3 regions of the Nicoliella sp. ESL1149 genome follow, and region 1 is predicted to be linked to each of the others. Evidence: predicted binding sites of a transcription regulator. Region 1 holds the regulator's gene; each other region holds the start of a gene.
What was found. Region 1 encodes CtsR, which represses protease genes until heat stress. Its sites were predicted from a motif close to TTGGTCAAAAAAGGTCAAANA; they were not measured.
Positions count from the first base shown of each region.

Region 2: the regulator CtsR is predicted to act here: its motif matches at 1,446-1,466, upstream of clpB (ATP-dependent chaperone ClpB).
Region 3: the regulator CtsR is predicted to act here: its motif matches at 2,144-2,164, upstream of AC3B6G_RS05005 (ATP-dependent Clp protease proteolytic subunit).

Region 1 covers NZ_JBYLUE010000002.1:383,954-394,065, forward strand. Annotated here, with positions in the region: gene rpoB (DNA-directed RNA polymerase subunit beta) at 1-2,633, opposite strand, end outside; gene AC3B6G_RS02060 (ATP-dependent Clp protease ATP-binding subunit) at 2,868-5,342, opposite strand; gene AC3B6G_RS02065 (CtsR family transcriptional regulator) at 5,366-5,833, opposite strand; tRNA gene AC3B6G_RS02070 (tRNA-Pro) at 5,925-5,998, opposite strand; tRNA gene AC3B6G_RS02075 (tRNA-Pro) at 6,028-6,101, opposite strand; tRNA gene AC3B6G_RS02080 (tRNA-Arg) at 6,113-6,186, opposite strand; tRNA gene AC3B6G_RS02085 (tRNA-Leu) at 6,206-6,291, opposite strand; tRNA gene AC3B6G_RS02090 (tRNA-Gly) at 6,304-6,375, opposite strand; tRNA gene AC3B6G_RS02095 (tRNA-Thr) at 6,381-6,454, opposite strand; tRNA gene AC3B6G_RS02100 (tRNA-Leu) at 6,467-6,550, opposite strand; tRNA gene AC3B6G_RS02105 (tRNA-Lys) at 6,580-6,652, opposite strand; tRNA gene AC3B6G_RS02110 (tRNA-Val) at 6,659-6,731, opposite strand; gene serS (serine--tRNA ligase) at 6,952-8,241, opposite strand; gene AC3B6G_RS02120 (amino acid permease) at 8,515-9,984, opposite strand; lysine riboswitch at 10,061-10,112, opposite strand, start outside.
Region 2 covers NZ_JBYLUE010000002.1:167,793-177,904, reverse strand. Annotated here, with positions in the region: gene AC3B6G_RS00910 (tRNA (adenine(22)-N(1))-methyltransferase) at 1-623, shown strand, start outside; gene AC3B6G_RS00905 (Nif3-like dinuclear metal center hexameric protein) at 620-1,423, shown strand; gene clpB (ATP-dependent chaperone ClpB) at 1,553-4,135, shown strand; gene AC3B6G_RS00895 (DUF2929 family protein) at 4,189-4,374, opposite strand; gene dnaE (DNA polymerase III subunit alpha) at 4,504-7,851, shown strand; gene pyk (pyruvate kinase) at 8,006-9,763, shown strand; gene AC3B6G_RS00880 (CvfB family protein) at 9,879-10,112, shown strand, end outside.
Region 3 covers NZ_JBYLUE010000002.1:1,035,423-1,045,534, forward strand. Annotated here, with positions in the region: gene AC3B6G_RS04995 (gluconeogenesis factor YvcK family protein) at 1-455, shown strand, start outside; gene whiA (DNA-binding protein WhiA) at 484-1,422, shown strand; gene AC3B6G_RS05005 (ATP-dependent Clp protease proteolytic subunit) at 1,484-2,089, opposite strand; tRNA gene AC3B6G_RS05010 (tRNA-Arg) at 2,209-2,280, opposite strand; gene gap (type I glyceraldehyde-3-phosphate dehydrogenase) at 2,554-3,564, shown strand; gene AC3B6G_RS05020 (phosphoglycerate kinase) at 3,719-4,933, shown strand; gene tpiA (triose-phosphate isomerase) at 5,052-5,807, shown strand; gene eno (phosphopyruvate hydratase) at 6,005-7,324, shown strand; gene AC3B6G_RS05035 (ClC family H(+)/Cl(-) exchange transporter) at 7,403-8,689, shown strand; gene secG (preprotein translocase subunit SecG) at 8,766-9,002, shown strand; gene rnr (ribonuclease R) at 9,123-10,112, shown strand, end outside.

The DNA.
Region 1 (10,112 bases):
TGAGGTACCTTTAAGGAAGTATCACGAACTTCACGTGCTTTTTCACCAAAAATAGCATGAAGTAATCTTTCTTCGGCTGATAATTCAGTCACACCCTTAGGGGTAACCTTACCAACTAAAATATCACCATCATGAACTTCAGCACCAACACGAACAATTCCGCTTTCGTCCAAGTTTTTAAGTGCATCGTCACCAACATTAGGAATTTCACGAGTAATTTCTTCAGGTCCTAACTTAGTATCACGGGATTCGGATTCGTATTCTTCAATATGAATTGAAGTATATACATCTTCCTTAACTAGCCGTTCGTTAATGGCGATGGCATCTTCAAAGTTATAACCTTGCCAAGTCATGAAGGCAACTAATGGGTTTTGACCTAATGCTAATTCACCATTTTCCATTGATGGACCATCAGCTAAGATTTCATTGCCATCTACATGGTCGCCAATCTTAACGATAGGATGTTGGTTGTAGTTCTTACCACCATTAGAACGTTGAAATTTCATTAACTTGTAAGTATCTAAGGCCCCATCATCACGACGAACACGTACTTCACGTGAATCAACGTATTCAACAGTTCCTTCATGCTTACAGATCAAAGCAACTCCGGAGTCATGAGCAGCACGGTATTCAATCCCAGTTGCAACTAATGGAGCATGTGGGTTAACCAATGGAACAGCTTGACGTTGCATATTAGCCCCCATCAAAGCTCGGTTGGAGTCATCATTTTCCAAGAAAGGAATACATGCACTGGCAACGGAAACAACTTGCTTAGGTGAAACGTCCATGTAGTCAACGTCTTCAATCTTAGCAACAATGTTATCAGAACGGTGACGAGCCAAAACAGTTGGGTTTTCAAATGAACCATCATCATTTAATGGTGAGTTCGCTTGAGCAACAACATACTTATCTTCTTCATCCGCACTTAAATAATCAATCTTGTTAGTAACTTTATGGTTCTTCCAAGAAACACGACGATATGGAGTTTCAACAAAACCATATTGATTAATCTTGGAATAAGTGGATAAACTATTGATCAATCCAATATTAGGACCTTCTGGTGTTTCAATCGGACAAATTCGACCATAATGAGTATAGTGAACGTCCCGCACTTCATATCCAGCACGATCACGAGTCAAACCACCAGGTCCTAAAGCAGAAAGACGACGTTTATGAGTTAATTCACCTAATGGATTGGTTTGATCCATGAATTGAGAAAGTTGTGAAGAACCAAAGAATTCCTTGATTGAGGCAACAACTGGACGAATGTTAATTAATTGTTGTGGAGTTACAGTTGAAATGTCTTGAATTGACATTCTTTCACGAACAACACGTTCCATTCGTGCTAACCCAATTCTAAATTGATTTTGTAATAATTCACCAACCGAACGAATCCGACGATTACCCAAATGATCAATATCATCAGCTTCCCCAATTCCTTCTTGCATGTTGAAGAAATAGTTAATAGCAGAAATGATATCGGCTGTCGTAATGTGCTTAAAATCAAGAGGAATATTGTCGTTACCAATAACAGGAACAACATGATCAGGATTATTCTTGGAATAAACCTTAATAATTTGAACAGTCATTGGAGTTGTAACAACTGATTCTTCAGATGGTTGGAAAGTGTAAGCTTTAAAATCATTCCGATCAAGATAAGAAGCTAATTTTTGCATCAACTTCCGATCAATCAAAGAATCCTTCTTAGCAATAATTTCACCAGTATCAGGATCAGCTAATGTTTCAGCTAATGTTAAGCCAACTAAACGGTTCTTTAAGCTTAACTTGTTATTTGTCTTGAAACGACCAACTGGAGCCATGTCATAACGTTTAGGATCAAAGAAACGAGTAGTTAACAAGTTTCTAGCTGATTCAGCAGTCTTAGGTTCACCTGGACGTAGACGTTCATAGATGTCCTTTAATGATTCTTCAACACGGGAATCATCACTATTCTTGTGAACATCTTTTTCAAGAGTTAATGCTAAACTATCATTACTACCTAAGATATCAGTAATTTCGCTATCAGAACCGAAACCTAAAGCCCGAACTAATTCAGTAATAGGTAATTTACGCGTTCTATCAATACGAACATAAGATAGGTTCTTAGCATCAGTTTCAAATTCCATCCAAGCACCACGGTTAGGAATAACAGTAGTTCCGTATGAAATTCGACCACTCTTGCTTTCTTCTTTATGGAAAAAGACACCTGGAGAACGAACTAATTGAGAAACAATAACACGTTCCGCACCATTAATAATGAAGGTTCCTTGTTCAGTCATAAGTGGGAAATCACCAAAGAAAACATCTTGGGTTTTGATTTCACCAGTTTCATGGTTAGTCAACTTCAAAGTAATGTGAAGAGGAGCTGAGTAGTTAGCTTCATGTGCTCTTGCTTCTTCTACCGTATACTTAGGATCTAATAACTTATAATCAACGTATTCCAAAGATAACTTACCTTGGAAATCTTGGATTGGCATAATGTCATTAAACATTTCCTTTAGGCCTTTATCTAAGAACCATTGATAAGAATTAGTTTGAATCTCAATCAAGTTAGGTAAATCAAGAACTTCCTTGATTCGAGAATAACTTCTACGGATACGGTGTTTTCCATATTTAACTAAATGTCCTGCCAAATCATTCACCTCTCTAAATTTTACGCTAATTGAAATATTACATTTATGTTACAAAACATATTTTTTGATATTTTGACCGTATTTTGAGCAAAAAAAAGCCCAAAATAAGATTTCTCATCCTACTTTTGGGTCTTATGAGAACTACATACGGACAATATATCGCAGTAATTCATTTCAATTCGCAAACATACAACTATTATCATACCCAAATTAATATAAAAAGTCAACATTAACTTAGCTATTCAAAACTTTTGCGCTTTTGTCATTTACTTTAAAAGTTAACTTACCTGAATGAGAACCAATTGTAATTTGATCACCACTAGCTACCTTTCCAGATAATAATAATTCACTAATCGGATCTTCTAATTGATTTTGAATTGCTCGTTGAATTGGGCGAGCACCATATTCAGGATCAAACCCATCCTTTGCAACAATATCAATTGCAGATGGCGTAACCTTAATCTTAACATTTTGCTTTTCAATTCTATCAATCAAAGTATGCAACATTAATTTTACAATTTGATGTAATTGTTTCTTATTAAGTTGATGGAAAATAACAACTTCATCAATTCGATTTAGGAATTCTGGTTTAAAGTATTCTTTCAATTGATGGCGAATTGTAGCAGCCATCTCTTTATAGCTATCAGCATTAGCTTTTTCGGCACCAAAACCAACCGTCTTTTTATCACGTAAAGTTGCGGCTCCTAAATTAGAAGTCATGATGATAATTGTATTCCTAAAGTCCACTCGACGCCCTTTGGAATCGGTTAAATACCCATCATCCAAAACTTGAAGTAATAAATTAAAAACGTCTGGATGAGCTTTTTCAACTTCATCTAATAAAACAACTGAATATGGATGTTGACGAACTTTTTCGGTCAATTGACCCCCTTCGTCATAACCAACATATCCAGGTGCAGAACCAATCAAACGACTAATGGAGTATTTTTCCATATACTCACTCATGTCCACTCTGATTAAATCTTTTTCGGATCCAAACATTGCAGAAGCAAGTGACTTGGCTAATTGAGTTTTTCCAACTCCAGTAGGTCCAAGAAAAATAAATGATCCAATTGGCCGTTTAGGATCCTTTAATCCACTTCTAGCCCGTCGAACCGCTCTAGCAACTGCTGAAACCGCCTCATCTTGACCAATCACTCTCTTATGCAAGATATCTTCAAGATGAACTAATTTATCAGCATCTTGTTTTGTCATTTGAGTAACAGGAATCTTAGTCCATTCAGAAACGATTTGAGCAATATCTTCAGGAGTTACCTTTAGTTTATATTCATGATCATTTTTCTTTTGTTGTTCCGCATCTAATTTATCTAGTTTATCTTGAGCAATTTGAGCTTCTTTTCTTAGCTTAGCTGCTTTTTCGAAATCTTGTTCTTCAATCGCCTTTTCTTTTGCTTGATCTAATTTCCGAACTTCATTTTCTTCTTTAGATAAATGACTGGATTGGTTATCAATTCTAACCTTTGCTGCAGCTTCATCAACCAAATCAATGGCTTTATCTGGTAAGAAACGATCTTGAATATAACGACTTGATAGGCTCACGGCTGCTTTGATTGCATCGTCACTAATATTAACGTGATGATATTCTTCATATTTAGGCCGCAATCCAGATAAAATTTTGACGGCTTGTTCTTTCGTTGGCTCATCAACTTGAACCGTTGCAAAACGACGTTCTAATGCTGAATCAGACTCAATGTGTTTTTGGTATTCATCAAGCGTTGTTGAACCCATCACTTGAATCGTTCCTCGAGCTAATGAGGGTTTCAAAATATTAGAAGCATCGATTGCTCCTTCTGCTCCTCCAGCTCCAATTAAAGTATGAAGTTCGTCAATGAAAAGAATAATGTTCTTTGCAGCTTTCATTTCGTCGATTACTTTCTTTAGACGACTTTCAAACTCTCCACGATACTTTGTACCTGCGACTAATGATCCCATATCTAACATCATTAATCGTTTATTCATCATGTCAGCAGGAACTTCACCTTCAACAATTTTTTCGGCAATTCCCTCTGCTACAGCAGTTTTACCAACCCCAGGTTCTCCAATTAGAACTGGGTTATTCTTAGTTCTCCGACTTAAGATTTGAATTACTCGTTTAACTTCTTTTTTACGTCCAATAATTGGATCTAAGCGATTTTCACGAGCTTCTTCCGTTAAATCAGTTGCTAAAGAATCCAATGTAGGCGTTGGTCCCTTTGGTTGAGAATTTCGATTAGCATTCAATTTTGCCTGTTTAGTAGAAACACCGCTAACACCCATTTTTCTAAGCGTAACCTTTCGAACGGAGTTAATATTAAATCCAAGGTTGATCAATACCCGTGCTGATAAAATTTCATCACTGCTAATCAACGCTAACAAAAGATGTTCCGTTCCTACTTTAGTTGCTCCGTACTGGCGGGCAATTGCGCCTGCAGTTGATAAAACATCCTTTGCTTTAGGTGAGTATGGTAAGTAGGTATTTTCATCAATTCCGGTTAAGTTTCCAAAACCAGTCAAATGTTCAATTTCTCCTCTTAGGTCATCTTCATTGATTGCTAATTGCTCCATCGTTTTATAAGCAATTCCGCTAGGCTCCATCGATAAAGCTAGCAATAAATGTTCTGTTCCAACAGCTTGATGTTTAAATTGGCGTGCTTGTTCTTGAGCAATTACTAATACATTTCTTGCGCTTGGTGTAAATAAATTTTCCATAACGAGCCTCCTACTTTTAAACTTTAGCTATCATATCTCAAACGATTTAGAATTGAGATAAGAATCCTTGCTCGTAGTCGTTTTTCATTTTTAGAATCCTTACAGTTAAGTGCATTATGACTAATCGTAGTTAGCAATAATACACTTTCCCGCTTTGAAATTAAACCATCTCGATATAACGAATGAATAACTGAATTCCCATTGCGCAGAGATATTTCATCACCAATCATTTCAATTAAAGAGTCCAAAATCTCTAAGTTATCTAGCAAACGAACTTTTTCAATTTTAATGTATCCTCCACCACCTCGTTTACTTTCTACGACATATCCATTTTCTATAGTAAAGCGAGTCTTTATAACGTAATTAATTTGCGATGGAACAACATGAAACTGATTTGCGATTTCTGATCGGCGAATTTCTATTTCTGCATCGTTAGATAGAACTTGCTTTAGATATTTTTCAATCATATCAGAAATATTTTTACCATGCATAATGTCCACCTAACTTTGACTAATATTGACTTTCATTATACGAATATATTTACGAAATTAAAAGTATTTTGATTTTAAATAAAATAAAAAATCGGGAAAACAAGATTCGAACTTGCGACCTCTGCGTCCCGAACGCAGCGCTCTACCAAGCTGAGCTATTTCCCGATGTTTCTTTTTATATTCAGTTTTTCGAATCGGGAAGACAGGATTCGAACCTGCGACCCCCTGGTCCCAAACCAGGTGCTCTACCAAGCTGAGCCACTTCCCGAAAATAAAAAATGCACCCAGTAGGAGTCGAACCTACAACCTTCTGATTCGTAGTCAGACACTCTATCCAGTTGCGCTATGGGTGCATTATATTAATATTAAAAATGCCGAGGACCGGGATCGAACCGGTACGGTTATCACTAACCGCAGGATTTTAAGTCCTGTGCGTCTGCCAATTCCGCCACCCCGGCAGTAGATTAAAAAGCGGAAGACGGGACTCGAACCCGCGACCTCCACCATGGCAAGGTGGCGTTCTACCACTGAACTACTTCCGCATTTATGCCGACTAGACGATTCGAACGCCCGACCTCATCATTACTAGTGATGCGCTCTAACCAACTGAGCTAAGTCGGCATGGGATTTAAGTGCGGGCGAAGGGACTCGAACCCCCATGTCAATTAAGACACTAGAACCTAAATCTAGCGCGTCTGCCAGTTCCGCCACGCCCGCATACATGCAATATTAAATTTTTCTGGCAATGAGCCGTGGGAGGTTCGAACTCCCGACCCTCTGATTAAAAGTCAGATGCTCTACCGGCTGAGCTAACGGCTCGAAAGATGGAGGATACAGGGCTCGAACCTGTGACCTCCTGCTTGTAAGGCAGATGCTCTCCCAACTGAGCTAATCCTCCATAATCCATCTTTCATGTGTTAACGCCTTGCTCCGATAAGCAAGACAACTATTTAATAATAACATTTCGTTAATTAACTGTCAACTACTTTTTATTATTACTTTGTCATCAAGTTGATATATCTTGACAACAGAAATTAATTATACATGATACATTTTTAATTGTCCACCCAAAAAATAAAAAAATTGGAATTCATTTTGAATTCCAATTTTTTAAAATTTTAAAATTGTGTTTCCTTAGTAATTTTCTTCATTCCATGCATATAAGGTTGAAGAACTTCTGGAACATTAACAGTTCCATCTTCATTTTGGAAGTTTTCCAAAATAGCAGCAACAGTTCTACCAACAGCAAGCCCTGAACCATTAAGAGTATTTACGTATTGTAAACGACCCTTTTCATCACGATATTGAATGTGGGCACGACGAGCTTGGAAATCAGTCGTATTTGAACAACTTGAAATTTCACGGTAACAATTTTGGGCAGGCATCCAAACTTCCAAATCATGAGTCATTGCAGCAGTGAAACTCATGTCACTAGTAGTTAATGTAATTACATGGTATGGAATCTTGAGTAACTTCAATAGTCTTTCAGCTTCATTAGTAATTTCTTCCAATGCTTGCCATGATTCATCAGGTTTAGTAAATTGCACCATTTCAACCTTGTTGAATTGGTGCATCCGAATTAAACCACGCGTGTCACGTCCAGCACTTCCGGCTTCAGAACGGAAAGCAGGAGTTAATGCAGTGAATTTAATTGGAAGTTGATCAGCTGGTAAAACTTCATCCCGATAGTAATTAACCAATGGAACTTCAGCAGTTGGAATCATAGTTAAATCACTATCTGCAATTTCAAATCCAGCCTTCTTTTCCAAAAATTTAGGGAATTGACCAGTTCCGTACATTGATGCTGAATTAACCATGTATGGTGGGATAATTTCCTTATAACCTACAGAAGTATTTTGATCTAAGAAAAAGTTATAAATCGCACGTTCTAATAATGAACCAGCACCAATGTAGTATACAAAACGACTTCCAGCAACTTTGGCACTTCTTTCAAAGTTCAAAATTCCTAATTTTTCAGCAATATCCCAATGATGCTTTGGTGTAAAACTGAATTTTGGAATATCGCCAACTCGACGTAATTCTTTAGAACCATCTTCAGTTAAACTAATTGGCACCCCATCAGCGGGAATGTTTGGTAAGTGAGCTGCTAAATTCTTTTCGTCTTCCTTAACTTGAGCAAGTTGGGCATCTAATTCTTTAACCCGTTTCCCAACTTGTTTCATTTCATCAATTGCAGAACTAGCATCTTCCTTGTTCCGTTTCATAGTTGCAATTTGATCAGAAACAGTATTTCTTTGTGCTTTTAACTGTTCACTTTCTAAGATTAAATCACGACGTTGCTTATCGTATTTTAAAAGTTCATCGATTGCTTCTGGTTTAATTCCTCGGGTAGCAAGTTTATCTTTTACCCAGTCTTCTTTATTTCGAATCATTTTTAAATCTAACATTTTTATATCCTCCCCAAAATAAAAAGAAAGCCTCCGTCACAGGGACGAAAGCTTTCTTTTCCGCGGTACCACCCAAGTTTCTAAATTAATAGACCCTCAAAAGTGATAACGGCACTGACCGTGTAGGATTGACTACCATTTTTGTGTATCGGACTTTTCGATTAGTAATTCTCAGCACCATTACTTCTCTGTATTATCTACTTATAAATACACATTAATTTCGATTTATTTATACTCTAATAGTATTACAAAAATCTTAAAACAACAAGCATTTTAGCTCTTTTGTTTTTCATCCTTTAAATTAGTTGGACTTACATCAACTTTATCTAATGGAATCAAATGCGTCTTATTCTTGATCTTATAAACAACGTATAGAATCAATACTAATGGCACACTGATATAAGTAATCCCAATTTGTTCCCAATCAAAATCAGCAAAAGCTTGTAAGTTTTGACCAACAATAACTAAGATACATAAGATCAATGACAAGATTGGTCCTAACGGGAACCATGTTGCATGATATTTTAATTCACTTAACTTATGTCCTTGTTTAATAAAGGCTCTTCTAAATCTAAAGTGTGAAATTGCAATTCCCAACCATGCAATAAATCCAGTTAATCCAGATGCAGCCACTAACCAAAGATAAATCTTTGGACCAGCAATACTAGAAATAAAGGTTGCTAACGAAATAAACGTTGTTACTACTAAAGCAGCCATTGGGACTCCTCGTTTGTTAACCTTACTGAAAATCTTAGGAGCATATTTATCGTCCGCCATTGAATAAAGCATCCGAGTAGAAGCATACATTCCGGAGTTAGCAGAAGAAATTACTGAAATTAAAATAACGGCATTCATAATACTTGCTGCCGCAGCAAGTCCAGCCCGTTTGAATACTAACGTAAATGGACTGATGGCAATATCAGACGCACTAGAACCTAATAGGTCATGACTAGTGTATGGAATAATTGCTCCAATGATAAAAATTGTAAAGATGTAGAATAAAATAATTCTCCAGAAAACAGAATGAATCGCCTTTGGAACACTGTGACGAGGATCATCAGATTCTCCAGCTGTAATTCCAACTAATTCAGTTCCTTGGAAAGAGAACCCGGCAACAACGAATACTCCTAAAATCGCTGGAATTCCACCAACAAATGGAGCTTGTTTATAAGTGAAGTTTCTCATCCCGATTGCGTGACCGCCACCCATAATCCCGATAATCGTTAAAACCCCAACTACCAAGAAAATGATAACCGTTACAATCTTGATCAAAGACATCCAAAATTCGATTTCACCGAAAGCACCAACTGAAATTGCGTTAATCGCTAAAATCAAAATTAAAACGATTAAACTCCAAATCCAGCTAGGGACACCTGGTAACCAATATCCCATAACAAGGGCAGCCGTACTGATATCAACGGCAACCGTAATGGCCCAGTTGAACCAATAATTCCATCCCATGGCAAATCCTAATGCTGGATCAACGTATTTTGCAGAATAAGCCGCAAATGAGCCAGAAATTGGCATGTTAGTAGCCATTTCTCCTAAACTGGTCATTAAAAAGTACACCATTGCTCCCATTAATAGATAAGCAACTAAACTTCCTCCTGGACCAGCTTGACTAATTGTAGATCCACTAGCAACGAACAACCCGGTTCCAATACATCCCCCAAGGGCAATCATCGAAACATGACGGGTCTTTAACTCTCTTTTAACAGAGTTAGTTCCTTTTTTTTCACTCATTTTTTTCCTCCAACAATCGTGAATTATAACAATAAAAAAACCTCTTACAATAAGAGGCCGCTTAACAATCGTTCGAAGTCTTAGAAGCACTCCGCCAAATTGGCGACAGTCCTAACGATATTATCATT
Region 2 (10,112 bases), 220 kb from region 1:
TTGGTTCTGATCATGCATATCTACCAATTTATTTGGCTGAAAATAAGCAAATTCAATATGGGGTTGTTGGAGAAGTTGCTGCTGGTCCATTAGATAATGCAAAAGAGGATATTTTAAATGCTAATTTGGATAATGTATTAATGCCTAGACTGGCGGATGGACTAGCTGCAATTAAGAAAACCGATGCTGTTGATGTGATTACAATTGCTGGAATGGGTGGAACATTGATTACTTCTATTTTAGAAAACGGTCAAGAAAAGTTAGTTCATCGTCCCCGTTTAATTTTGCAACCAAATGTAAATGCTAAATCAATTCGTAGTTGGTTAATTCATCATCATTATCAACTTAGTAATGAATTTATCTTGGAAGAAGACGGTCATATTTATGAAATTCTAGTTGCTGACGGCGTTGATGTTCCTAAAAAATATAGTGAAGAAGAATTAACTTTTGGACCATTCCTACTAAAAAAACATTCAGCAACCTTCGTAGCTAAATGGGAAGATAAATTACGACGTTTGAACAAGGTTTTGGTTCAAATGAATAAGGCTGCTGATGTTCCAGAAGCTAATGTTAATAAAATTAAAGTGCAGATTGATACAATCAAAGGAGTGTTAAATCAATGATTGGAAAAGATTTAGTTGAACGATTCGAGCAATTTGCTCCACAAGATATAAAGGTGGGAAATGACCCAGTTGGATTACAAATTGGTGATTTATCTAGACCGGTGAAAAAAGTCATGACAACTTTAGATGTACGTCCTGAAGTGGTTGATGAAGCAATTGATAATAATGTTGATTTTATTTTTGCACATCATCCAGTTATGTTTCGACCAGCTAAAAATTTAGATTTAAGTAATCCTCAGAACAGAATGTATGCTAAAATAATTGAACATCATATTACCGTCTATGCTGCCCATACTAATCTTGATAACGCAGATGGTGGTATGAATGATTGGTTCGTTGAACAAATGGACTTATTAAATCCTGAAGGGTTAGTGCCATTTGGTGTTTATAATAATAATCCTTATTCGATGGGGCGAGTGGGAGACTTACCCAATCCAATTACTGTTAAACAATTTGCAGAGCAATGTAAGTTATGGTTTCATGTTAAAGGGTTACGATTGGTTTCTCATCAACCAGATAAAATTGTGCATAGAGTAGCAATTTTAGGTGGTGATGGAGGAAAATTCTACCATGAAGCAATTAAGCATCATGCCGATGTTTATGTTACGGGTGATGTTTATTATCATACTGGTCATGATATGCTTGCTGATGGGTTGAGTGTTGTAGACCCTGGACATAATATTGAAAAAATTTGTATTCCTCACTTACATCAACTATTTGATAAATGGGCCCAAGAAAATAACTGGAAAATTGAAGTAATCGAATCAAAAGTTAATACAGATCCATTTACTTTTATCTAAATAATACTTAGATTGATAATTAATGGTCAATAAAGGTCAAAATGTTTTAAATTTGTAATATTTTCTGCTATTATACTTAGTAATTAATAAATTAATTACTAAGTATTTTTTATAAAAGAGAGTGAAATTATGAATCCAGAAAACTTAACTGATGCTGTTAGTCAGGCTTTGGCTGAAGCACAAAAAGTATGTGTAAATCGAAAGATTCAATCAATCGATATTCCACAGTTATTTAAATTCTTAATTCAACCAGGTGAATTAGCTCGTCAAATCTATTCTAGTCTGGGATTAAATATTGATGATTTAGAACATGAAATTGATAATGAAATTGATAGTTTACCAACTGTCGAAGGAAATGTTCAATATGGTCAAGGAGTAAGTAATGATTTATATCAATTACTCCAAAATGCTGACCAAATTAAAACAAAGTTAGGTGACCAATTCGTTGCAATTGATACACTTACTTTAGCGTTAATGAAAATTGATACTAAATTAACTGATTATTTAAAACAACATGATATTACAGAACAAAAAGTCATGAACGAAGTTGAAAAAATTCGTGGAGGTGAAAAAGTGACATCTAAAAATCAAGAAGATAATTTTCAAGCATTAAAGAAGTATGGTACTGACTTAGTTGCAGCAGCAAGAAGTGGTAAATTAGGACCAGTTATCGGCCGTGATAATGAAATTTTGAGTGTTATTCGAATCTTATCTCGCATGACCAAGAATAATCCAATTTTAATTGGTGATCCTGGAGTTGGAAAAACTGCTATTGTTGAGGGATTAGCTAAACGAATTGCGGTTGACGATGTTCCTGATAATTTAAAGAACAAGACTATCTTTGAATTGGATATGAGTTCGTTAATTGCGGGAGCTAAGTATCGTGGAGAATTTGAAGAACGTCTAAAAGCGGTTCTTAAAGAGGTTCAAAAATCAAATGGTGATATCATCATGTTTATTGATGAAATCCATACAATCGTTGGAGCTGGAAAGACTGAAGGTAGTATGGATGCTGGAAACATCTTGAAACCAATGCTAGCTCGTGGAGATTTACATTTAATCGGAGCTACGACCCGGGATGAATATCGGAAGTATTTGGAAAAGGATAAAGCTTTAGAAAGACGTTTCCAAAGAGTATCCGTTAATGAACCATCTGTTGACGATACAATTACGATTCTACGGGGATTAAAGGAACGTTTGGAAATTCATCATGGTGTGCGGATTCATGATAATGCCCTAGTAGCTGCAGCAAAATTATCCGATCGCTATATTACTGATCGTTTCTTACCTGATAAAGCAATTGATTTAGTTGATGAAGCATCTTCTACGATTGAAGTTGAAATGAATTCTAGTCCAACAGAATTAGACCAAAGTAAACGTCAATTACTTCGTCAAGAAGTAGAATTAAAAGCTTTAAAGAATGAAACAGATGCAGCATCTAAGAAGCGGTTAACTGATTTGCAGCCTGAAATTGCTGAAACAAAAGAAAAGGTCAATAATTTAACAGCTCGTTGGCAACGTGAAAAAGACGCGATTAAAACCGTTGGTGATAAGAAACGTCAATTGAACCAAGCCAAGAATGATCTTCAACAAGCTGAAAGTAAAAGTGATTACGATAAAGTTGGTGAACTTCAAAATGGAGTTATTCCAAAGTTAAAGAAGGAATTAGCTGATTTGGAATCACAAGATAATTCTAAAGATTGGTTAGTTGAGGAATCTGTTACTAGTAATGAAATCGCTGAGGTCGTTAGCCGTCATACTGGAATCCCAGTTACTAAACTAGTGAAGGGTGAACGAGAAAAATTACTTCATTTAGCGGATAATCTCCACAAACGAGTAATTGGTCAAGACCAAGCTGTCAACGCTGTTGCTGATGCAGTTATTCGTTCGCGGGCTGGATTACAAGATCCTAGTCGGCCATTAGGTTCATTCTTATTCTTAGGACCAACTGGAGTTGGTAAAACAGAATTAGCAAAAGCATTAGCCGATGATTTATTTGATTCAGAGAATCATATGGTAAGAATTGATATGTCTGAATATATGGAAAAAGAATCTGTCTCTCGATTAGTTGGAGCAGCTCCTGGATATGTTGGTTATGAAGAAGGTGGCCAATTAACAGAAGCAGTTCGTCGAAATCCTTATACAATCGTGTTATTTGATGAAATTGAAAAAGCTCATCCTGATGTCTTTAATATTTTATTACAAGTATTAGATGATGGTCGTTTAACTGATAGCCAGGGCAGAACGGTTGACTTTAAAAATACCATTTTAATTATGACTTCTAATTTAGGTTCTGATATTTTATTGAAGGGCACAAATGATAAGGGCCAGATTAGTCCTGAGGCAAAAGAACAGGTTAATAAACTATTAACGACAAGGTTTAAACCAGAATTCTTAAACCGAATTGATGATAAAATCTTGTTCACACCATTAACACTTAAAGATGTTGAACAAATTGTCGTTAAATTGATCAAACAAGTCGAAAGTCGTCTTAATGATCAAGCAATTCAAGTTAAAATTGATTCTGATGCAACTAATTGGATTGCCAAGAATGGTTATGAACCTGAGTATGGAGCTCGTCCATTACAAAGATTTGTCACTAATTATGTAGAAACACCATTAGCAAAATTAATTGTTGGGGATAAATTAAAACCACATTCTACAGTTAAGATTCAATTAGTCGATAATAAGTTACAGTTTAATGTTGAATAAAAATAAAAAGCAATCAACCAAACGGTTGATTGCTTTTATATTCAATAATTTAATTATGAGTTTTTGCTAATTAATCTAGTACCAAAAATAGCAATAAATGAAACGATAATTCCCATGCAACCCATGGTCATTACATTATAGCTTTGGCCTAATAGTTGATTACCAATGTAGCCGATGACAACTCCAAGTAGGAATGCCCAAACAGCAGCTACAATAATTGAAGTAATAGAACGCATCATATCCACCTCACTTAAGTATGCTTAAATTCTATCACAAATATTAAAAAATACAATTGAATGAGTTAGTTTTAAAATAAATCAAATTAAGAAAAACTCTGTTATAATAACATTCAAGGAAGGATGATAAAATTGAAATATGTACCGTTTCAGATTATGAGTTCGTATAGTTTATTACACAGCACCATTTCAATCTATGATTTGATACGAATCGCTAGGGATAGAGGTTATGAATCCCTTGCTTTGACCGATCGGAATGTGATGTATGGAACTGTCGAATTTTATAATCAGTGCATACAAAATGGTATTCATCCAATTATCGGTTTAACGTTAACTTTACAGGGCTTAGTAATTGATACTCGTGATTTTGATTTGATTTTAATTGCTCAGAATCAAACTGGTTATCATAATCTGCTTAAACTTTCAACGTTAAAAATGAAAAAAGAAGATCGCCCTTTAATTTGGGATGAAATTAAAAACACTTTAGCTGGTTTAAGTATTATAACACCCCTAGATGGTGAAATTAGAGAGTTAATACAACTTAACAATAATTCTGAATTAATTCAATATTGTAATATCATGGCTTCCGCAAACTTTGATTCACAATTTTTTGGAATCAGTGCCCATGAAAACGATAATGTATTATCGAAATTAAAAGAATTAATTACGCGGACTGGGAATCAATTAATTGCTCTTGATCCGATTAAGTATTTGAATCCAGAAGATGAATTTGTTTGCAAAGTAATGGAATCAATTGAAAGCGGAAGTAAAATCGTTAGTCCGATTGAAGAAAGTCGTCATGTTGGACCACAATGGCTTAAACCAATTGATAAGATAATAAGTGATTTTTCAAGAAATGGGTTGGATAAAGCACTCCAATCAACAGTTACATTGAGTGAAAATTGCCAAGTCAAGATTGAAAAACGTCCAACGCAGTTGCCACATTTTGAAAACAAAGAAAAAATTTCTTCAAAAGATTATTTGATTCAATTGTGTCAAAATGGTTTAAAACAAAGAATTGCTGCTCATCAAATCAATAATCAAGCTTTTGATAAATATCAAGAAAGATTGATGCATGAATTGAAAATCATTGATGAAATGGGGTTCAATGATTATTTCTTGATCGTTTGGGACATTATTAATTATGCCCATCAAGTAGGGATAATGACTGGTCCGGGAAGAGGTTCAGCTGCTGGGTCATTAGTATCCTATACTTTATTCATTACTGATGTTGATCCGATTCATTATGATTTACTTTTTGAAAGATTTTTAAATCCTGAAAGAGCCCAAATGCCTGATATTGATTTAGATATTCCAGATGATAAAAGAGACGTTATTTTAAAATATGTTCATGATAAATATGGTGATGACCGAGTTGCACAAATTATAACCTTTGGAACATTTGGTGCTAAACAAGGTCTCCGTGATGTGGGACGAGTTTTTGGGATGAACCCACAACAAATTAATAAAATTAGTAAAACTGTCCCAAGTGAGCTGAACATCACATTAAAGTCAGCATATCAAAAGTCAAAACCCTTGCAAAATATAATTGAAGATGAAAAACTAAATCAATTAATTTTTAAGGTTGCCCTTAAGTTAGAAGGATTACCACGTCATTTTGGTACCCATGCTGCAGGATTGATTTTAAGTGCAGTTCCATTAGTTGAAATGACCCCTTTACAGCCAGGAAATGATAATATGTTAATGACCCAGTATTCAAAAAATTATGCCGAGGAAGTGGGACTATTAAAAATTGATTTTCTTGGTCTTCGTAATCTGTCAACTCTTGCTAATATTGTTAAAATCGTTAATCAAGACCAACCTGATTTTAAGATTAGTGATATTGATTTGAACGACCCACAAACACTAGAACTATTTCAAAATGGCGATACAAACGGTGTTTTCCAATTCGAATCAAGCGGAATTAAACGCGTTTTACGAGAATTACATCCCGATAATTTTGGTTTAGTGGCAGCTGTTGATGCTCTTTATCGTCCTGGACCAATGCATAATATTGATACATTCATTAAACGAAAAAAAGGAGAGGAACGGGTAACTTATCCAGCTCCAGAATTAAAACCAATTTTAGCTTCAACTTTTGGAATTATTGTCTACCAAGAGCAAGTAATGCAGGTTGCTTCTGTTATGGGTGGTTTTAGCTTAGGGCAGGCCGATATTTTACGACGGGCAATGAGTAAAAAGAAACATGCTGTCATGGATGCAATGGGTGATAAATTTATGGCGGGAGCTGAAAAACGTGGATTTAGTAGCCAAGTTGCCCACCAGACCTTTGATTATATTGATCAATTTGCTAGTTACGGTTTTAATAAATCCCATGCAGTTGCTTATAGTAAAATGGCTTTCGAGTTAGCTTATTTAAAAACTCATTATAGTATGCCTTTCTATACTGAAATTCTAAACGGAGTTTTAGGAAATGATAATAAACTTCGAATTTATATTCAAGAAATTAAGAAACGAAAAATTTCTATTTTATCACCAAATATTAATTGTAGTTTAAAGGATTTTTCTATATATAAACATCAATTATTGTTTGGCTTTAACAGTATTCGTGGCCTAAGAAGTGATTTTATAACTGAAATTATTACAATAAGAAAAGCCAATGGTGAATTTAAGTCATTTGATAATTTTCTTCAAAGAATTGATGGTAAATTTAGAAAGAGTAAGCTAATTCAACCATTAATTGATTCAGGGGCTCTAGATTGTTTTGGGGCACATCGTTCGGAGTTATCTGCTGCTCTTGATGACTATATTGAATATATTAATCTAAGCGGGAATTCTATTGAACTTTTTCAAGCTCTTCGTCCACGGGTTAAAAAAATGGCGGAATGGTCAATTGGAAAAATCCTTGAAAAAGAAAAAGCCGTTTTAGGTGTTTATTTGTCTAAATATCCAATTCAGGAATTTGATGATGTTAAGATGAGGACCAACGCAATTGATACAAGTCAATTGACTGGGGTTGTTGGTAATTTTAATATTTTATTGTATGTTAATAAGATTAAAAAGATTACTACTAAGAAGGGTGATGCCATGGCCTTTGTCAGTGGTAGTGATGAAAATGGTGAGATAGATTTAGTTTTATTTCCTCAGGTTTTTCGACAAGTGGAACAATGGTTGCATTCTCAAATGGTAATATTAGTTTACGGGAAGTTTGATTCTAGCCGTGGAGTTCAAATTATTGCTAATAAAGTTCAATCTGCAACAAGTGTTCAAGCTAAAATGGATAATCAAAACCTGCAACGTTGTTATTTAAGACTTGATACAGATCATTCCAATTTAGAAACTAAAAGATATCTTTTTAGGTTGATTAGAGAAAATAAGGGGAATACACAAATATTAATTTTTGATTCTGATAATGACAGTAAGCAAATCTTGAGCAATGAATACAGAATTAAAAATACAACAGATGTAATTAATAAATTGAAATTATTGTTAGGAGCAGGGAATGTGATTCTTAAATAAATCCAATTTATTTTTATCGCTAAATCTTTGTTAAAAAAGAATATAAATAGCAGACAAGCTTTTTTAAAAGTGATACAATACAAGTGGAATTTAAAAAAGTGAGGTTATTCTGCCCTTGAATAACTTCACAAAATCAAAGGAGAGAGTTTAACTTATGAAGAAAACAAAAATCGTAAGTACTTTAGGTCCTGCTAGTAATGATCTTGATACTATCAAAGGTTTAATGAAAGCTGGAGCTAACGTTTTCCGTTTTAACTTTTCACATGGTGACCACCCAGAACATCTTGGTCGTATGAAGATGGTTCATCAAGCAGAAAAGGAATTAGGAATGACTATGGGTATTGATTTAGATACCAAAGGTGCTGAAATCAGAACTACTGCTCAAAAAGATGGTAAGGCTGAATATCACACTGGTGACGAATTCCGTATTTCTATGGATGGCGATATCGATAGTACTCATGACAAGGTAGCAGTTAGTTACCCTGGTTTATTTGATGATGTACATGTTGGTACTCACATCTTATTTGATGATGGTATTTTAGATGCTGTTGTTGAAGAAAAAGATGAAGCTAATAAAGAATTAGTTGTTAAATCACAAAACAATGCTGTATTAGGTTCACGTAAGACTTGTGATGTTCCTGGTGTATCTATTAACTTACCAGGTATCACTGAAAAAGATACTGATGACATTCGTTTTGGTTGCCAACACGGTATCACTCTTATTTCTGCTTCCTTCGTTCGTAAGCCACAAGATGTCTTAGACATCCGTAAGTTACTTGAAGAAGAACATGCAGAAAGTGTTCAAATCTTCCCTAAGATCGAATCTCAAGAAGGTATTGACAACTTTGAAGACATCATGAAGGTTTCTGATGGTTTAATGATTGCTCGTGGTGACATGGCCGTTGAAATCCCTTATGAAAATGTTCCTGTTGTTCAAAAATACTTGATTCAAAGATGTAATGAAATGGGTAAGCCAGTTATCACTACTACTCAAATGCTTGATTCAATGATCGAAAACCCACGTCCTACACGTGCTGAAATGACCGATGTTGAAAACGCTGTTTGGGATGGTACTGATGCTACTATGCTTTCTGGTGAAAGTGCTAATGGTGACTACCCTGTAGAAGCTGTTAAGGCTATGAACAAGCTTAACATCAAGGCTGAACATGCATTTGAATTATACGGTCGTCCTCGTGTTCAATTTGACAAGGGTGATGTTACTGAATCAATCGCTGATTCTGTACAACGTATGGTTCAAGATTTAGGAATCAAGACTGTTGTTGCAGTTACTGATAGTGGTTACACTGCTCGTATGATTTCTAAGTACCATCCAGATGCTGACATTTTAGCTCTTACTTTTGATGATACTACTCGTCGTGGATTAACTATCAACTGGGGTGTACACCCAATGGTTGTTAATAAGCCAACAAGTACTGATGCAATGTTCGAAATGGCAGCTAACAAAGCTGTTGAATCTGGCTTAGCTAAGGAAGGCGACTTAGTATTGATCGTTGCTGGAGTTCCAGTTGGCGATAAAGGTACTACTAACTTAATGAAGGTTCAATTAATTGGATCTAAGTTAACTCAAGGTCAAGGTATCGGTGATAAGACTGTTATCGGTAAGGCCGTAGTTGCTAATAGTGCTGATGAAGCTAACAAGAAGGCTACTGAAGGTAGTATTCTTGTTGCTAAGAGCACTAACAAGGATTACTTACCTGCTATTAAGAAGGCAAGTGCAATCGTTGTTGAAGAAGGTGGCTTAACTTCACACGCTGCTGTAGTTGGTATTTCTATGGGAATTCCAGTTGTTGTTAGTGCTGATAAAGCTACTGAAAAAGTTTCAGACGGTGAAGTTATTACTGTTGATGCTCGTCGTGGTATTGTTTACAATGGTGCTTCAAGCGCAATGTAATCTTCATTAAAAACTAGTTTGTAATTTTAAAAGATACGTCTTCCTGCAGGGGCGTATCTTTTTTTTATCTTTTATTTAGCGTATAATTAGTAATACTAAAAGGGAGGACTAACTATTGAATAATATTATTGGTCGAATTGTAAAGGGAAAGGTAACTGATGAAAACGAACACAGTTATTTTGTTCAAATTGACGGAATTACTTTTACTTTAGATAAAAGTGAAATCAAGAGCCCCCTCCATCTTGGTAGTCAATTTAAGGGCTTTACTTATGAAAATGAAAATCATGATTTACAAATTACGCGAAATGCTCCTAGTGTTCAGATAGATCATTATGATTGGGGAACTGTT
Region 3 (10,112 bases), 650 kb from region 1:
CTGCAGTTCCTGAAGTGATTGATGCCATTATGAATGCAGACCAAATTGTAATGGGGCCAGGAAGTTTATTTACTAGTATATTACCGAACCTATTGATTCCAGATTTAGGAACGGCGGTTTTGAAGTCGCCAGCTCCCGTTATATATATATGTAATATTATGACGCAATATGGAGAAACTGAACATTTCAGTGATGCAGACCACGTTAGGGCATTGAACCATAATTTGGGACATCAATTTATTGATACTGTGTTGGTTAATTCAAGACCAGTGCCTAATGATTATATTAATGAAAATGAGTTTGATGAATCATCACATCAAGTAACTCATGACGAAAAAGGTCTTGCTGAACAACATTGTAAATCAATTCAGGGGGATTTCTTACGATTGGTTAATCATGGCGCTTATCATAATGGACAAGCCGTTGTGGAGCAATTATTAAAATTACTTCATTGATTATTAAAATGAAGTGGAGGAATTTAGATTGTCTTACGCTAGTCACGTTAAAAAGGAACTAACAACTCTAAACGTTCATCGGGACAATGCCAAAGCAGAATTAATGGCATTGATTAGAATGAATGGCTCACTGACGATTGTTGATCATTCTTTTAACTTGAATGTTCAAACCGAAAATCCTGCAATTGCACGGCGAATTTATCTTTTGCTTCTTCAATTTTATGATGTGGAAAGTAACGTTGTTGTTCGAAAACGAATGAAACTAAAAAAGAATAACTTGTATGTTGTAAGAGTTAATAGTGATGTTTCTGCAGTTTTAAAAGATTTAGGGATTCTAGAAAATTATCAGTTGGTAGAACGAGTTCCTAAAGAATTGTTACAGTCCGATGCTCAAGTTCGTTCATATTTACGTGGCGCTTTTTTAGCTGGCGGATCTGTTAATAATCCTGAAAAATCACGTTATCATTTAGAGATTTATTCCCAATATGAAGATCACAATGAAATGATTGCTGAAATGATGAATCATTATAATTTAAATGCTCGAATGACTGAACGAAGAAATGGATACATCACCTATTTAAAGGGTGCTGAACAAATTGCTGACTTCTTGCAGTTAATTGGGGCAACTAATTCAATGTTACAATTTGAGGATATTAGGATTATGCGTGATATGCGTAACTCGGTTAATCGTTTAGTTAATTGTGAAAATGCAAATATGAATAAAGTTGCTAATGCAGCGACCAAGCAGATTGCTAATATTAAATTGATTAGTGATACAGTTGGGCTAGATCATTTACCTGAAAAATTAAAGGAAGTTGCTGAAGTTCGAATTCAAAATCCAGAAGTTAGTTTAAAAGAATTAGGAACAATGTTACCTAGTGGTTCCATTTCAAAATCTGGAATTAATCATCGGCTTCGAAAAATTAATGAATTTGCTGAAGAATTAAAAGATGAAAAAGTTGAATAGTTAATTTAGATACAAAAAGAGCCATCGGATTTAATCCGATGGCTCTTTTATTTTTTTAAGATTATTTCTTCGTATTACGAGGATCATCTTTGTTAGTCATAATACCATCAAGTAATCCATATTTAACAGCTTCTTCAGCAGTTAAGTAGTTATCACGATCAGTATCACGATTGATTTTAGCAACTGTTTGACCAGAATTTTCAGCTAAAATCTTATTTAACATCTTACGGGCACTTAAGATGGATTCAGCGGCGATTTCAATATCACTTTGCTTTCCTTGAGCACCACCAGAAGGTTGGTGAATCATAACTTGAGCATGTGGTAAAGCAAAACGCTTCCCCTTAGTACCTGAAGAGCAGAGAACACTTGCCATTGAAGCAGCCATTCCCATTACGATGGTTTGAACATCTGATTTAACAAATTTCATTGTATCGTAAATTGCCATTCCAGAAGTAATGACACCACCTGGAGAATTAATGTATAAGTAAATATCTTTATCGGAATCTTGAGCATCTAAGAATAATAATTGAGCGATGATCGAGTTTGCCATGTTATCTTCGATTGGACCAGAAAGCATAATGATACGATCCTTTAATAATCGAGAATAAATATCGTAAGCTCTTTCGCCACCACCTGATTTTTCAATCACTGTTGGGATTAAGTTCATAAATAATTCCCTCCTTAAATAATTATCTAAATTAACAACCTTAATTTTAAATGATTGGTCAATTAAGGTCAAAACATTTGCCTAAAAATAAAGACTCATTTAATAAAATGAGTCTTTAATGCGCCTGGGGGGAATCGAACCCTCATCTCAAGAACCGGAATCTTACGTGCGATCCATTACACTACAGGCGCAAAATAATTAATAAATCTGGTTTAAAACACTTATCTAATATATCTTAAATTGAACTTTTTTTCAAGCTGAAATAACTTTGTAAGTTTTAAGCACAACAGTTGCAAATGAAAAAATTGACTGATAAAATTAGTCTTGTAATGAAGTTGCTGGGTAATTTGAAGTTATTTATAAGTAGAACTTCATTGCTGACATACTATTTCAAAAGTGGTAGAATACTAACGTACTGCTTTTAAATAATATAAAAATATTATTCCCTAAGGAGGAAATACAGTATGACAGTAAAGATTGGTATTAATGGTTTCGGCCGTATTGGTCGTTTAGCTTTCAGACGTATTAAGCAATTAAACTCAAAGGATATTGAAGTTGTAGCTATCAATGATTTAACTACTCCTGCAATGTTAGCATACTTATTGAAGTATGATTCTACACATGGCAAGTATCCTGGTGAAGTTTCTTCTACTGACAACGGTATCGTTGTTGATGGTAAGGAATACCCTGTATACGCTGAACCAGATGCTTCAAAGATTCCATGGGTTAAGAATGATGGCGTTGACTTCGTTCTTGAATGTACTGGATTCTACACTTCAAAAGAAAAGTCAGAAGCTCATATCAAGGCCGGTGTAAAGCGTGTCTTAGTTTCAGCACCTGCTGGTAATGATGTTAAGACTGTTGTTCCTAACGTTAACTTGGACACTCTTGACCATGATGACGTTATCGTTTCCGCTGGTTCATGTACCACTAGTTGTTTAGCACCTATGGCTTACTGGATCAACGAAAAGTACGGTATTAAGGTCGGTAGTATGGTTACTGCCCACTCATACACTGCTACTCAAGCAACTCTTGATGGTCCTGTAAGCAAGAAGGTTCAAAACAACCGTGCTGCTGCTATCAATATTATTCCTCACTCTTCTGGTGCTGCTAAGGCTATTGGTTTAGTTGTTCCTGAATTAAACGGTAAGTTAACTGGTTACGCTTTACGTGTACCTACTCCAGATGGTTCAGTAACTCAATTAGACTTTGTTCCTAAGACTAAGATCGATGCTGAAGAATTAAACGATTACTTAAGAAGCAAAGAAAACGATGCCTTTGGTTACACCGATGATGAAGTTGTATCAACTGATATCCGTGACGATACTCATGGTTCATTATTAGAAACTGCCTTCACTAAGGTTATTTCTGGTGATGATGACGAACAAATCGTTCGTGTATTAGCATGGTACGATAATGAATACGGATTCACATGTAACATGGTTCGTACTTTATTACACTTCGCTAAACTATAAAATAAAGTTTAAACAAACAGAAAAAAGATGGGTTTCTTTCCCATCTTTTTTTGTATCATAATTACTGATATGCAAGGTGTATGCTTTGAGAAATAATGCTAAATGTTGTATATTAGTATTGTATTCAAAACAAAAACTTAAGGGGGATTCTAAATTGGCTAAATTAACTATTTCTGATTTAGATTTAAAAGATAAAAAAGTTTTAATGCGTGTCGACTTTAATGTCCCAATTAAAGACGGCGTAATTGGTGATGACAACCGTATCGTGGCTGCATTACCTTCAATCAAGTATGTAATTGAACATGATGGTAAAGCCATCTTGTTCTCACACTTAGGTCGTGTTAAGACCGAAGATGATAAGAAAGAACTTTCACTTCGTCCAGTTGCTGAACGTCTTTCAAATCTTCTTAACAAGCCTGTTACTTTTGTTCCTACGAACGAAGGAAAACAATTTGAAGACGCTATTAACAACATGAGTGATGGCGAAGTATTATTAGCTGAAAACACTCGTTTCCAAGATGTTATTGATGGCAAATACGTTAAACGTGAATCCGGTAACGATCCTAAATTAGGTGAATACTGGGCTTCATTAGGTGATGTATTTATTAATGATGCTTTCGGTACTGCTCATCGTTCCCACGCTTCTAATGTCGGTATTGCTACTGCCATGGAAAAAGCTGGTAAGCCTGCCGCTGCTGGTTTCTTAATGGTTAAGGAAATCAAGTACTTAGGTAATGCTGTTGATAATCCTAAACGTCCATTCGTTGCTATCTTAGGTGGTGCCAAAGTTTCTGATAAGATTGGTGTTATTGACCACTTATTAGGTAAAGCTGATAAGATTATCATTGGTGGTGGAATGACTTATACATTCTACGCTGCTAAGGGTATCAAGATTGGAAACTCTCTTGTTGAAAAAGACAAGATCGATGTTGCTAAGGAAATCTTAGCAAAGGGTGGCGACAAGATCGTCTTACCTGTTGATAACGTATGTGCACCTAAGTTCGATAACGATGCTAAGTCAGAAGTTGTCGAAGGTGACATTCCTGATGGTGAAATGGCCTTAGATATTGGCCCTAAGTCAATTGCTGAATTTGAAAACGTTCTTAAGACTGCTAAGACAGTTGTATGGAATGGACCTATGGGTGTGTTCGAATTAAGCAACTTTGCTAAGGGTACCCTTTCAATTGGTCGTTACCTTGGTGAATTAACTGATGCTACTACCATTGTTGGTGGTGGTGATTCAACTGCTGCTGTTAAGAAGCTTGGTGTTGCTGATAAGTTAAGCCATGTTTCTACTGGTGGTGGAGCTTCACTTCAATATCTTGAAGGAAACGTATTACCTGGTATTGCTTCATTAAGCGACAAGTAATCCTTACAAATTAGATAAGAAATTGCCAATGATTAATTTCATTGGCTTTTTTGTTTTCCAAAGGTTTTGGTTTATAGTAAAATGGTAATATTAGTCCTGAAGGAAAGGATGACTTAAATTGCCAAAAAGAACGCCAATTATTGCTGCTAATTGGAAAATGAACATGACACCTAAAGATGTGGCACCTTATGTAAAAGATTTAACTACTAATTTACCAAATAAATTGGACCGAGAAGTTGTAATTGCTGCCTCACCTCTTTTCTTGGAGCAATTAGTCCAGTTAACGGAGGGGTCTTGCGTCGATGTTGCTGCAGAAGATTGTTATTTTAAAGACTCTGGAGCATATACAGGAGCGATTAGCCCCAAATGTTTATCTCAAATTGGAATTAGATATGTTCTAGCTGGTCATTCAGAACGGAAAATGTACTTTCATGAAACAGATGAAACATTAAATAAAAAGGTTCATGCAATTTTAAGAAACAAAATGACACCAATCGTTTGTTGTGATGAAACTTTAATTCGTTCACAAGTTAGTCACAAGGGTGAATGGGTCGTTAGTCCAGTTATTAGTGCTTTAAAGGGAATCTCCATTAAAGAAGCTGAACATATTGTGATGGCTTATGAACCTACATGGGCGATTGGAACTGGAGAAAGTGCTAGTGCGGATGAGGCTGAAGAAGGATGCCGATTAATTAGAGCAACCATTAGTCATTTATACTCTCAAGAAATTGCTGAACGTGTGAGGGTTCTTTATGGTGGTAGTGTTTCTGATGATAACGTAAATGATTTAATGAATCAGCCTGATATCGATGGAGTTTTAGTTGGAACAGCTAGTTTAAATCCCAACAGTTTTTTAAAACTAATTAATTATTGATAAAAATATGGGTGGTTTATGCTGTATGTATTGGTTTTAAAATTAAAAAATGGTATTATAAAATAGTATTAATAAATGGGTAGTGGACGGATCCATACATAATCACTTATGATTATAAACTTCCGTTTAGGAAGACCGTTCAAGATACGTTAACCTTGATTCCTAAGGTAACAACTTTATATTAAGGAGAGAATCATATGTCAATTATTTCCGATATTTATGCTCGCGAAGTCTTAGACTCTCGTGGTAACCCAACTGTTGAAGTTGAACTTTATACTGAAGCCGGCGCATTTGGCCGTGGAATCGTACCTTCTGGTGCATCTACTGGTGAACACGAAGCTGTCGAACTACGTGATGGTGACAAGAACCGTTACATGGGTAAAGGTGTTACTAAAGCTGTTGACAATGTTAACAACATTATTGCTAAAGAAATTGTTGGTTACGATGTAACTGATCAAATGGCAATTGATAAAGCAATGATTAAACTTGACGGTACTCCAAACAAGGGTAAGTTAGGTGCAAACGCTATTTTAGGTGTTTCCTTAGCTGCTGCTCGTGCCGCTGCTGACGAATTAGGTGTTCCATTATACAACTACATTGGTGGTTTCTACGGTCACGTATTACCAACTCCAATGATGAACGTTATCAATGGTGGAAAGCATGCTAACAACAAGGTTGATTTCCAAGAATTTATGATCATGCCTGTTGGTGCCAAGTCTGTTAAACAAGCTATTCGTATGGGTTCAGAAACATTCCATAACTTAAAGAACATCCTTAACGAACGTGGATACTCCACTGCCGTTGGTGATGAAGGTGGATTTGCTCCTGACTTAAAGAACAATGAAGAACCATTTGAAATTTTAATTGAAGCGATCAAACGTGCTGGTTACAAGCCAGGTAAGGATATTTCTATTGCCTTTGACTGTGCTTCATCTGAATTCTACGATCCAGAAACTAAGAAGTACAACTTAAAGGGTGACGGCAAGTCATACACTGCTAGTGAATTCGTTAAGTTACTTGAAAGCTTAGTAGACAAGTACCCAATCGTTTCAATCGAAGATCCTTTGGATGAAAACGAATGGGATGACTGGAAAGAAGCTACTGCTGAATTAGGTAAGAAAGTACAACTTGTTGGTGATGACTTGTTCGTTACTAACCCTAAGTTCTTAGCTAAGGGTATCAAGATGGGTGTTGCTAACTCAATCTTAATCAAGCTTAACCAAATCGGTACTTTAACTGAAACTGTTGAAGCTGTTGAAGAAGCTAAAGAAGCAGGTTACACTGCTATTGTTTCTCACCGTTCTGGTGAAACTGAAGATACCACTATTGCTGATTTAGTTGTTGCATTGAACGCTGGTCAAATTAAGACTGGTTCAATGAGTCGTGGTGAAAGAATTGCTAAGTACAATCAATTAATGAGAATTGAAGATCAACTTGGTGATGTTGCTCAATACAAGGGTATTCATTCATTCTACAACTTATCAGACCAAGCTCGTGAAAACATCATGAACAAGTAATTTAATTTTTACGGTTCTGAAAAGGGGCGAATCATTTGATTCGTCTTTTTTTGTACATATGTAAAGGATGGGTTGATTTTGCGACGTGAGAAAGTTTTAATTATTTTGAATGGAATAATGGCTGGACTGATGACAGGGGTCGTAGTTAGTAGTTTTCGCTTGATTATTAGTTGGATTTTAAAGGGAATGGTGATGTTATACTCCATTGCACAGCATAATTCATTGGTGTTATGTTTGATTTTATTTATTAATTTATCAATTGCCTTCATCGTTAGTAAATTAATGAAACAAGAAAAAAATATTAACGGATCTGGAATTCCACAAGTTGAAGGCCAATTAATGCAAAAAATGAATTATCGCTTTTGGCCAGTATTATGGCGAAAATTTATTGGGGGAAGTTTAGCGATTGGAAGTGGTTTGTTTCTTGGTCGGGAAGGACCTTCAATTCAATTAGGCTCAACAACTGCCCAAGCTGTTTCAGCCTTATTTCATCATAACGAAAGCCAAGAACGATTGTTGATTGCTGGGGGAGCAGCAGCTGGTTTGGCTGCCGCTTTCAATGCTCCAATTGCTAGTACATTTTTTGTTTTAGAAGAAATTTATCATCGTTTTGAAACCAAAACGATTTTTATCACGCTTTCAGCAGCATTAAGTGCTAATTTTATTTCAACGGTTATTTTTGGTCAAGTTCCCGTATTGCATATTTTATTACCGCATGCTTTGCCACTTTCTCAATATCCTCACTTAATTCTTCTTGGAATTGGGCTTGGATTATTAGGTCGCCTTTATCAATTTGTTACTTTGAATGTTGGTGATTGGTATCAACGTTATTGCTCCTTTTTAGGGCATTATAAGTTGGTATTACCATTACTTTTAATCATTCCAATTGGAATGTGGCTTCCCCAAACCTTAGGGGGCGGAAATGGTTTAATCATTTCAGTAGCAAATACAATTCCTGGATTATCGTTGTTATTATGTTACTTTTTGATTCGATTCGTATTTTCAGCTCTTTCTTATGGAACGGGAACGCCAGGTGGAATCTTCTTACCAATTTTGACGTTAGGAGCATTGATTGGTGGATTGTACGGCCAAATAATGGTAACGATTGGTTGGTTACCAAAAATGTTTGTAATTAATTTGATCGTATTTGCAATGGCTGGGTATTTTGGTTGCATTAGTAAATCACCATTCACGGCAATTTTGTTGATTACTGAGATGGTTGGAACGATAGAACATTTAATGCCAATGGCAATCGTGACATTGGTAGCATATTTAACCGTTGATTTCTTAAACGGACGTCCTATTTATTTAGTAATGATGGAAAAACTGTTAGTTAAAACACCAATTTCATCACATAATCAATAGTTGGATAAATCATGTTACTTATGCTAAAATAATCATATAGATTTCAGCCTTTATTAGCTATTTAGGAGGCATAATTGTGTATAACTTTTTAATGTTATTGTTAATAATCGACAGTATTTTAATTACGATTGCTGTCTTAATGCAACCGGCAAAAACAGATGATGCAATGTCATCATTGACCGGTGGTGCTGATGATTTATTTAAAGGTTCAAAGCCACGTGGGTTTGATGCATTCATGCAAAAAACAACGATGGTGTTAGGAGTATTCTTCTTTGCCATTGCGATGGCATTAGTTTGGATCTCATCTCATTAAAAATTCATTCCTCCGCTCTCATAACGGGGGAATTTTTTTATAAACGGGAATAACTGCAAGAAATGAATTTAATGTTAAAATATAACTATTGAATAAAATAAAGATTGACGAGGAATAAAGTTGGAAGATAAAAATTTAAAAACAGAAGTTGAAGGCGTTTTAAAACAATATCCAGATAGCCCGCTTACAGTTGAAGAAATTGCCGATGTTTTAGGGTATCACGGTTCAAATGCATTTACTCTAATCGTTCAAGAATTGGCTAAATTGGAACGAGAAGGAGTTGCAATCGTGACGGATGAAAGTAAGTTCCGTTTGCATCCTAACAAGGTTCAATTACAAGGGACATTTCATGCTAACCCTAAAGGATTTGGTTTTATTGATTACGATGAAACTGCCCCAGATGCATTTATTGCTCCTGATTACACTTTGAACGCAATGAATGGTGATACAGTTGAATTTAAGGTGATTGGACCTTCTCAGAGTGCTGATAAGGGTCCACAAGGTAAAATCACTAAGATTATTGAACATAACTATACCCAAGTTGTTGGGGAGTTCGAAAAAACTGGTGATGATCAGGGTTACTATGGTCAAATTAAATTAAAAGATAAAAAATTAACTGGGAAACAATTTTACGTTACCGATGTTGGCTTGAAACCAACGCCGGGTGAAGTCGTTACCGCAGAAATTACTGAGTATCCAAATGAAGAACATCCTGATGCGATGGTCGGAATTGCGAAGGAAGTTATCGGAAGTGTTGATGATCCAGGAATTGATATTCTTCAGATCGTCTATGCTCATGATATTCCAGCCCAATTTCCAGAAGATGTAATGCAAGAAGCAGATGCAATTCCTGATCACGTTTTAGATGAAGAATTAAAAGGGCGTGAAGACGTTACTGATCAAAATTTAGTAACGATTGATGGTGAAGAATCTAAGGATTTAGATGATGCCGTTACTGCCTGGAAGTTACCAAATGGGAACTATCATTTAGGAGTGCATATTGCTGATGTTAGTCATTATGTTAAGCAGGGAAGTTCTTTAGACAAGGAAGCTTATCGTCGAGGAACCTCTGTTTACTTAACTGATCGAGTAATCCCAATGTTACCTAGA